One region of the Bradyrhizobium sp. HKCCYLS3077 genome, then DNA from elsewhere that is predicted to be linked to it. Evidence: predicted binding sites of a transcription regulator. Region 1 holds the regulator's gene; the other holds the start of a gene.
What was found. Region 1 encodes LexA, which represses DNA repair genes until DNA is damaged. Its sites were predicted from a motif close to TGTTCNNNNTGTGTTCNG; they were not measured.
Positions count from the first base shown of each region.

Region 2: a site for LexA is predicted at 3,259-3,276, ahead of ACQR0Z_RS24450 (putative DNA modification/repair radical SAM protein). Genes of this name have one in related genera too.

Region 1 covers NZ_JBNPTH010000004.1:52,926-57,305, forward strand. The annotation lists gene ACQR0Z_RS16445 (ComEC/Rec2 family competence protein) at 1-689, shown strand, start outside; gene ACQR0Z_RS16450 (hypothetical protein) at 1,251-1,688, opposite strand; gene lexA (transcriptional repressor LexA) at 1,970-2,671, opposite strand; gene ACQR0Z_RS16460 (molybdopterin molybdotransferase MoeA) at 2,879-4,090, opposite strand; gene ACQR0Z_RS16465 (alpha/beta fold hydrolase) at 4,212-4,380, opposite strand, start outside.
Region 2 covers NZ_JBNPTH010000006.1:225,717-230,096, forward strand. The annotation lists gene ACQR0Z_RS24440 (TIGR02281 family clan AA aspartic protease) at 1-138, opposite strand, end outside; gene ACQR0Z_RS24445 (UdgX family uracil-DNA binding protein) at 347-1,831, opposite strand; gene ACQR0Z_RS24450 (putative DNA modification/repair radical SAM protein) at 1,937-3,175, opposite strand; gene ACQR0Z_RS24455 (ImuA family protein) at 3,360-4,154, shown strand; gene ACQR0Z_RS24460 (Y-family DNA polymerase) at 4,048-4,380, shown strand, end outside.

The DNA of each region.
Region 1 (4,380 bases):
CCGGCGCCGTCGGGCGCATCCAGGCGTTCGGCATCGGGCCGCTGATCGCAGCCAGCCTGGGACTCGTGCTGATCGGCCTCTTGCGCACGCCGCTGCGCTGGTCGGGCGCGGTGCTGCTGGCGGCGGCCGCGGCCTGGGCCGTCGTGACGCCGCAGCCGGACATTCTCGTCTCCGGCGATGGGCGTGCCGTGGCCGTCCGCGGCCGCGATGGACGCCTGCATGTGATGCGCAGCGGCAAGGACGTGTTCGTCACCAAGGAATGGCTCGCGGCCGACGCCGACGCGCGGCTGCCTGCCGAGTCGTCGCTCAGTGACGGCGTGTCCTGTGACGAACAAGGATGCGTGGTCGCCATGGCCGACGGCCGCATCGTCGCGCTGACCTTGCGCGCGGACGCCCTCGCCGACGATTGCGCCCGCGCTGCGCTGGTGGTGACGGCGCGCTCCGCCCCAAAATCCTGCCAGGCCGCTGTGATCGACCGTCCGCGGCTGCAGCAGCAGGGCGCCTTGATGCTCGTGCAGAGCGGCAAGGGGTTCGCCGTTACGCCGGCGCGCGCCGACGGCACCGGCCGGCCGTGGTGGCCGGCGCCGGCCGAGGCCAGCGAGTTCGAGGCGACACTGACGCCGCGCGCGTCACCGTCGCGCGCGCAGGACGCGACGCCGCCGGAGATGGAGCAGGGTGGTGAGGATTAGGCTGGCGCCCACGCCACCGCTGCAGCGTCCCAATCCCTGCCCTGGAGGCGAGCACCAGGACACAGCCAGAGCATGAAGTCGATCGAGCCCATCATGCTCTCATTGACGATTGGGACAAAGTTTCGCCGGCTGCTCTGCGCGACAGTCGTCGACTGCCTATGATGACGCTGGCAAGGCACCGCGACATCGGTCTCACCCTCCCCTGGAGGGGGAGGGTCGATCGCGCGCGAAGCGGGCGAGCGGGGTGGGATGAAGCCGCGGGCGCCGGTGCAAGTGGAGAGATCACCCCACCCGGCTCATACGCGCTTTGCGCCTATGAGCCGACCCTCCCCCTCCAGGGGAGGGTGAACGAGCGCGGGGCCGCCAGATGCGATTCTGTAGAAGCACATCATGGCCAGTGCGGTCGTTAGGATGGGCGATTCCACGATTCACAGACGCCAACGGCACCGCAATCGTCAGAGCTGGCTGAGAGCCGTCCGACGGTTGCAGTGTCGCGTGCGATCCGGAACGACGAATGCGGATGCGATCCGCTCGTCGCGTGACCTAGGTGATGCCTACCGGTCAGGTGATGCTGATGCGGCGGATCGGCGTCGGCTGCTGTGCCGGCACGTCTTCCGCGATGTCACGACGCTCGCCGGGCTGCTTGCTGACCGGCAATTGCAGCACGGTGACGCGCTGGCCTTCGCAGAGCTGAGTCACCAGCACGTGGCGTCCATCCGCGAACTCGATCGCGTCGTGATGGCGGTCGGGAATGTGCTTCTCGATGGTGTTGAACTTGGCGACGCGCTCGCGGATCGTGCGGGTCCACAGCCAGCGGCTGTCGTAGCGGACGTCCTCGGCAAAGGCGAGCTCGGTGCCGGGCAGCATGCAGACCGCGACGGTCGGCTCGCTTTCCAAGGCGAAGCCGCGGGTCGCGGTGCCGCGGAACGTCGTCGAGATCAGCGTCTCGCCGACTTTGGCGGGACGGGAGGCAACGGCATGGAGGCTGTAGTCACACATCGGATCGCTCCTCGTTCAGAGATAGCTGACCCACGCTCCCCCCGGACAGGCGCAGGCCTCTATCAGAGTGGACATCGGGAGCGATGTTAGCGCGCGCTTCGCGGCAATTCTGCGCTGATCTGCAGTGCGCGCGGGCGCTGCCGATCACAAGCGTTTGAGTGTGCCGCGCTGCACATCATGATGTGCATTCTCAACTGACTCATAAATAGGCGGCCGCGAGTCCGGGCGGCTCACACCGCCGATCTGCTGGGCAGATCCGGCGGCCTCGCAGACGCCGGGACTCAGTACTTCCGGTACAGCCCGACCAGCTTGCCCTGGATCTTCACCCGGTTGGGCGGCAGGATGCGCACCTCATACGCCGTGTTGGCCGGCTCCAGGGCGATCGACGCGCCGCGGCGGCGGAAGCGCTTCAAAGTCGCTTCCTCGTCGTCGATCAGCGCCACGACGATGTCGCCGGTGTCAGCGGACTCGTTGCGCTGGATCAGCGCCATGTCGCCGTCGAGGATGCCGGCGTCGACCATCGAATCGCCGCGGACTTCGAGCGCGTAGTGCTCGCCATTGCCGAGCATGTCGGCCGGCACGCTGATGGTGTGGCTGCGCGTCTGCAGCGCCTCGATCGGCGTACCCGCGGCAATCCGGCCCATCACCGGCACCGCGACGGGACGCTCGCCATCGTCGAGCGCCGGCGTCGAGGTGCGCACCTTGCCGAGATTGCCCTCGATCACCGACGGCGTGAATCCGCCGCGCCGGTTGTTGGCGGCCTGCGAGAGCTCGGGCAGCTTGATCACCTCGATCGCGCGGGCGCGATTGGGCAGCCGGCGGATGAAGCCGCGCTCTTCGAGAGCTGTAATCAGCCGATGGATGCCGGACTTGGAGCGCAGGTCGAGCGCATCCTTCATCTCGTCGAAGGACGGCGGCACGCCGGCTTCCTTGAGCCGTTCGTTGATGAACCGCAGAAGTTCGTACTGTTTGCGCGTCAGCATCTCGACCTGGTCCCCGGTTGGTTGTCGTCCGAAGTTCTCAAGAGCTCTTGCGTCCCAGAGCCCAACTGGACGACCGTCATTCACGTCACCCGCAACATACTAAAAACAAATCATGAACGGACACTATCTGTTCGATGTGTGTTCTGCAATCCTAAAAATATGATGAATGGACCGAGCTTTACCGGAGGAAGCCCACCCACCGACGCCTCACCTGGGCAGGCGCAGGATCTCGCAAGGGCTGCCTGCGGGAGCCTTCGGCGCGAAGGCCGGACGGATCACCAGCGCCTGCGAAAGCGCGAGATTCCCGAGCAGAGACGAATCCTGCTGGTTCACCGGCGTGGCGATCAGCGTGCCGTCGGGGCGCTCTTCCAACTGCGCGCGCAGATAGTCCTCGCGTGAGTCGTTCGGCCCGAGTTCGCGGCCGAGCAGGGCGGTCTCGCGCGGCGGCGCGACCTCCTCGCGCCCGAGCAGGGCACGAATCAGCGGCACCAGGAACAGGATGGCGCAGACATAGGACGACACCGGGTTGCCCGGCAGGCCGATCACCCTCATGCCGCCGAGCCGGCCGTGCATCATCGGCTTGCCCGGCCGCATCGCGATCTTCCAGAACGCCATCTCGACGCCCTCGGCCTCCAGGGCCTGCTTGACCAGATCATGGTCGCCGACCGAGGCGCCGCCGGTGGTGATCAGGATGTCGGCTCCAGACTCGCGCGCCCGGCGGATACCGGCCACGGTGGCCTCCATCGTGTCGACGGCGATGCCGAGATCGATCGGCTCGGCACCCTCGCTACGCACCAGCGCCCGCAGCGCATAGCCGTTGGAATAGACGATCTGGCCGGGACCGGGCTCTGAGCCCGGCATCACCAGTTCGTCGCCGGTCGCGAGCAGCGCCACCTTCGGCCGCCGCCGCACCGGCAGCGCCGGATGATTCATGCTGGCCGCCAGCGACAGGTCGCGGTCGCTGAGCCGGCGTCCGGCCTTCAGCAGCACCATGCCCTGATGGAAGTCGACACCCGCGGGGCGGATGTGCCGGCCCTTGATGGCCGCCTCGTTGAGGACCACATGGCCGCCCTCCGCGGTCGTATCCTCCTGGATGACGACCGCATCGGCGCCCTCCGGCACGACGCCGCCGGTGAAGATGCGCGCCGCCTCGCCAGCGCCGACCACGCGATCGAACGGCCGCCCGGCCGCGACCTCGCCGATCACCTTGAGCTTGGCGCCAGGCCTGTCGGCATCGGCCGCCCGCAGCGCGTAGCCGTCCATCGCCGACATCGCCTCCGGTGGCTGCGTCCGCAGTGCCGCCAGGTCGCGCGCCAGGATGCGGTGGAATGCCTCGTCCAGCCCGACCATCTCCTCAGGCAGCGGCTCGGCGCCGGCAAGCACCGCGGACAACGCATCGGACACCGGCATCAAGGCCATCAGAGTTCCTTTGGAAGGAGGCGGACGAGTCGAGGGAGTCGCGTTCTAACCGAACGCGCAGGGCGGGGCCAAGGGGCCATTCCGACCGGTGCCTTGGGGAGCAGCCTCGCGCGGGGCGCTCTCACAATGTGGCGAGAAACCTCGTGATCAGTCCGGTGACCTCCGCGGGCTGTTCGAGGCTCGGCAGATGCGCAACACCGGTGATCCCGTGACCGGCCGCGTTCGGCGTCGTCGCAGCAAGCAATCGGCTTCGCTCCTGGATATGAGGAAAGTCGAGGTCGCCCCAGATC
Region 2 (4,380 bases), on a different contig from region 1:
TGCGGCCGTGATCAGCCCGAGAAAGATCCGCGGCAGCACGCTGCGCCGCTCGATGAATTCGGTCGTACGATGGTCGCCGGGCTTGAAGTCAGGGGTTGGCGTCGCTGTCCGGCTGTCCGCCGCTTGATCGTTCGTCATCGCCCAGTCTCGACCCCAACCTCATGCGCGACCATGGTCGCGCCATCCCCACACACCTGTGAATGCCGAACGCGGTTCCCGAGATCAAGCAGGACGAGAATGTCGCCCGGGCGCGCGGCGATCTCGATCAGCCCATGGTTGCATTGTCGAGGCGAGACGATGGAGGAAAATGGACCGAACGGCGGGCAGGGGGAGGCTGGGGCCGCCGTTACGCCGCCTGCGCGCGCTTGAGCGCAGCCGCGGCGATCTTCAAATCCTTGACGAACAGCTCGTACTCCCGCGCCTTGGCGTCCGCATCGGGCAGCCGGAGCAAATAGGACGGATGCACCGTGATCATCGCCTGGGGGCCCTCAGCCAGGTCGACGATATGGCCCCGGTTCTTGGTGACCTGGGTGATCTTGCCGAACACCGCCTGCGCGGCGGTCGCGCCCATCGCGACCACCAGGGCCGGGCGGACGGCGGCGAGCTCGCGCTCGTACCAGGGACGGCAGGCCTTGATCTCCGGCGTGGCCGGCTTCTGGTGCAGCCGGATCTTGCCGCGCGGCACGAACTTGAAGTGCTTGACGGCATTGGTGACGTAAACCTTGGAGCGGTCGATGCCGGCCTCTTCCAGGGCGCGGTCGAGCATCTGGCCGGCCGGGCCGACGAAGGGATGGCCGGCGAGGTCCTCCTTGTCGCCGGGCTGTTCGCCGACGAGCATCAAGGGCGCATGTTCAGGGCCTTCGCCGAACACGGTCTGCGTCGCATCCTTCCACAACGGGCAGGCGCGGCAGGCGGCAGCCTCTTCACGCAAGGTCTGAAGATCGGCCGGCGCGACATCACGTGAGGTCTCAACAGCAGCAGGCGCGTGCGCTTTCGGCTTGCGGGTCATCGCGGTCTCCTCGACGCGTTTCTGCGGCTTGTGGGGGTCGGTGCCGGGCTCTGCGATCATCACGGAGGTGCGCCGGCTGGCTTCGGCGATCAGCGGCTGGATCAGCTTGGCCTCAGGCAGATTCTGCCAATATTTCTTCGGCATCTCCTTTTCCATCGCCTTCACTTTCAGCCGTGCCGGATTGAAAATGCTGGCGTAATAGCGAAGCCACACCTCTTCGAGCCGGTCTTCAGTCGGCGCTTCAGCCTTGCTCACACCCGGTGTGAAGGAGACGCGGCTGCCGTCCCAATGCGCGCAGAGTTCGGGCGTCAGGATCGACCAGGGCATGTCGGCGAAGCGGCGGGCGAAGAACGGCGCTGCGCGCTCGACGATGTGGTGCTCCGGCTCGAACCAGGCGACGTAGCGCGCCTCGCGCTCGCGGCCGACCTCGCGGAAGCGGACGAAGGCGTGCATCTTGTGGACGTCGCGGCGCACCGCGCGCGCCAGCGCATTGGCCTGGGCGACATCGGGATCGGTCGCGATGTCCATCAGATCGTGGTTGGCGCGCAGACGCCACAGCAGCCGGTAGAGCAGGGCGAAGCGGTTGGGATCGCTGTGCAGGATCGCGCTCTCGGCGAGCTCCATGAAGCTCGCGGGGACCGAGAACGCGCCCTTCGGGACATCGGGGAGCCGTGTCTCCGACTGATCGTCGAACAGATCCGCCGCCGCGCCCTTGACCCGCCAGCTCACATCGGCCGCCCTGACGTCGTTCATCGCCAGCGCCCGCGCCGCCTTGCGCCAACCGTCGAAATCAGTGTCGCTGTCGAGGGTTACGACGTGCATTTGTCTCCTCACGTCATTGCGAGGAGCGGAGCGACGAAGCAATCCAGAGTCGTCGTGTCGCCCCTGGATTGCTTCGGGGCTTCGCCCCTCGCAATGACGACTTGGCTAAAATCCAAATCCCAGCTGCTGCGGTTTGGGCCGCAGCCGGGCCCTGAGGCTGGCGCCGTCGAGCAGAGACGGCGACGGCCGGTGGTCCGAGAGAACGATGAACGGCAGCGCCTTGTTCCGGATCACGTTGAGCTGGGCCAGATCCGCAAAGCGGATCGTCGTCGTGCGTCGGGTGGCGAGGATGCGCTGCACGGTGCGGGTGCCAAAGCCGGGCACACGCAGCAGCTCCTCGCGGCTGGCGGTGTTGATGTCGAGCGGGAAGCGGTCGCGGTGGCGCAGCGCCCAGGCGAGCTTGGGGTCGATGTCGAGCGGCAGCATGCCTTCGTTCTCCTCGACGATCTCCTCCGCGTCGAAGCCGTAGAACCGCATCAGCCAGTCGGCCTGGTACAGCCGGTGCTCGCGCACGAGCGGCGGGGCCTGCAGCGGCAGCGCGCGGCTGGCATCGGGGATCGGGCTGAAGGCGGAGTAATACACCCGCTTGAGCTTGTAGGCGCCGTAGAGATTGGCGGAGGTCGACAGAATGGTCCGGTCGTTGGCGGCATCGGCGCCGACGATCATCTGCGTGCTCTGGCCGGCCGGCGCAAAGCGCGGCGGCCTAGCGCGGCGCACCGTCTTCTTGGCTTCCGCCGTCTCGTCGAGCTTGAGGCGGAGGCGGCCCATGGTGCGGCGGATCGCGCGCTGGTCCTTCTCCGGCGCCAGCTTTGTGAGGCTGTCCTCGAGCGGCGTCTCGATGTTGATGCTGAGCCGGTCGGCATATCTGCCGGCCTCCGCGATCAGCGCCTCGTCGGCTTCCGGAATCGTCTTAAGATGAATGTAGCCGCGGAAGCGATGCTCCTCGCGCAATTTGCGCGCGACGCTGACGACCTGCTCCATCGTGTAGTCCGGACTGCGGATGATGCCCGACGACAAGAACAGCCCCTCGATGTAGTTGCGGCGATAGAAGTCGATCGTCAGCTTCACCACCTCGTCGACCGTGAAGCGCGCGCGCGGCACATTGGAGGAGGCGCGGTTGACGCAATACAGGCAGTCGAAGTTGCAGGCGTTGGTCAGCAAAATCTTGAGCAGCGAGATGCAGCGTCCGTCCGGCGCATAGGAGTGGCAGATGCCCATGCCCGGCGCGGTCGAGCCGAGCCCTTTGCCGTCACGGGAATCCCGCATCTCCGTACCGCTGGAGGCGCAGGACGCGTCGTACTTGGCGGCATCGGCCAGGATCTCGAGTTTGCGCAGCAGCTCCATGCTTTTGAATCCCTTTGATTCCACTCGTTGAATCCGCACCGGGTCAATCCCGATTGACTCTCTCGGACGCGTTAGCTTTATATTAGAACGTATCATGAACAAAGAGGATCGTCGCGGGTTCATTGCCTGCGTTCACAAAGAGAACGGCAGCACCCGGACGATGGATTGAAAGGAGCGGCGACGGATGACCGGCGCACGCATGGATACGCTCGCGCGTCTGCGCGGCCGCATTGCCCGTCTCGAAGCGGCCGATGGCGCGCATGATCTGCGCCGGGTCGCGCTCGGCCATGACGAGGCCGACGCGGTGCTGCAGGGCGGGCTCGCCACCGGCGCGCTGCACGAGGTATTCGCCGAGGCCGGCCGCCAGGCCGCGGCCGCGACCGGCTTCGTGTGCGGCCTCGCCGCGCGCGTCGCCGCGCGGAAGCCGCTGATCTGGATCCGGCAGGACTTTGCCGAGCGCGAGGCCGGCGCGCTGTCGATGAGCGGGCTCGCCGAGCTCGGCCTCGATCCGCGCCGTCTCGTGGTCGTGCGCGCGCCCGATCTCGATCACGCTTTGCGCACCGCCGCCGATGCGCTCGCCTGCGATGCACTGGGCGGCGTGATGCTGGAGGTGTGGGGCGAGACGCAAAAGCTCGATCTCGTCGCCAGCCGCAAGCTGACCTTGGCGGCGCAGGAGTCCGGCGTGACCGCGCTGCTGCTACGCGTCGCCGCGACGCCGGAGCCGTCGACCGCGGAGACGCGCTGGATGGTGCGCACCGCGCCATCGCCGGTGGTGGCGCCTTGGATGGCGTGGGGCGCGCCACGTCTCGATGCCGAGCTCATTCGTAACCGTCACGGCCAGACCGGACGATGGATCATGGAGTGGATGCCCGATGCGTGCCGTTTCAGCGAACCGGCGGCGGATCCTCAGCCTGTGGCTGCCGCGCCTGCCCATCGAGCGTATCAAGCGTCAGCAGGCTTCGACCGGCGCTCCGCCTGAGGCGAAGCCGCAGGTCGTCGTCATCAAGGACGCCAACGCGCTGCTGATCCATTCGCTGGATGAAGCCGCGGCACGCCACGGCGTGTCGCTCGGCCAGCCGCTGGCGAATGCCCGTGCCGTCTGTCCCGATCTCGTCGCGCACGAGGCCGATCTCGCGGCCGACGCCAGGCTGCTGGAGAGCATCGCCGACTGGTGCGACCGCTTCACGCCCTTGGTGGCGCTCGAT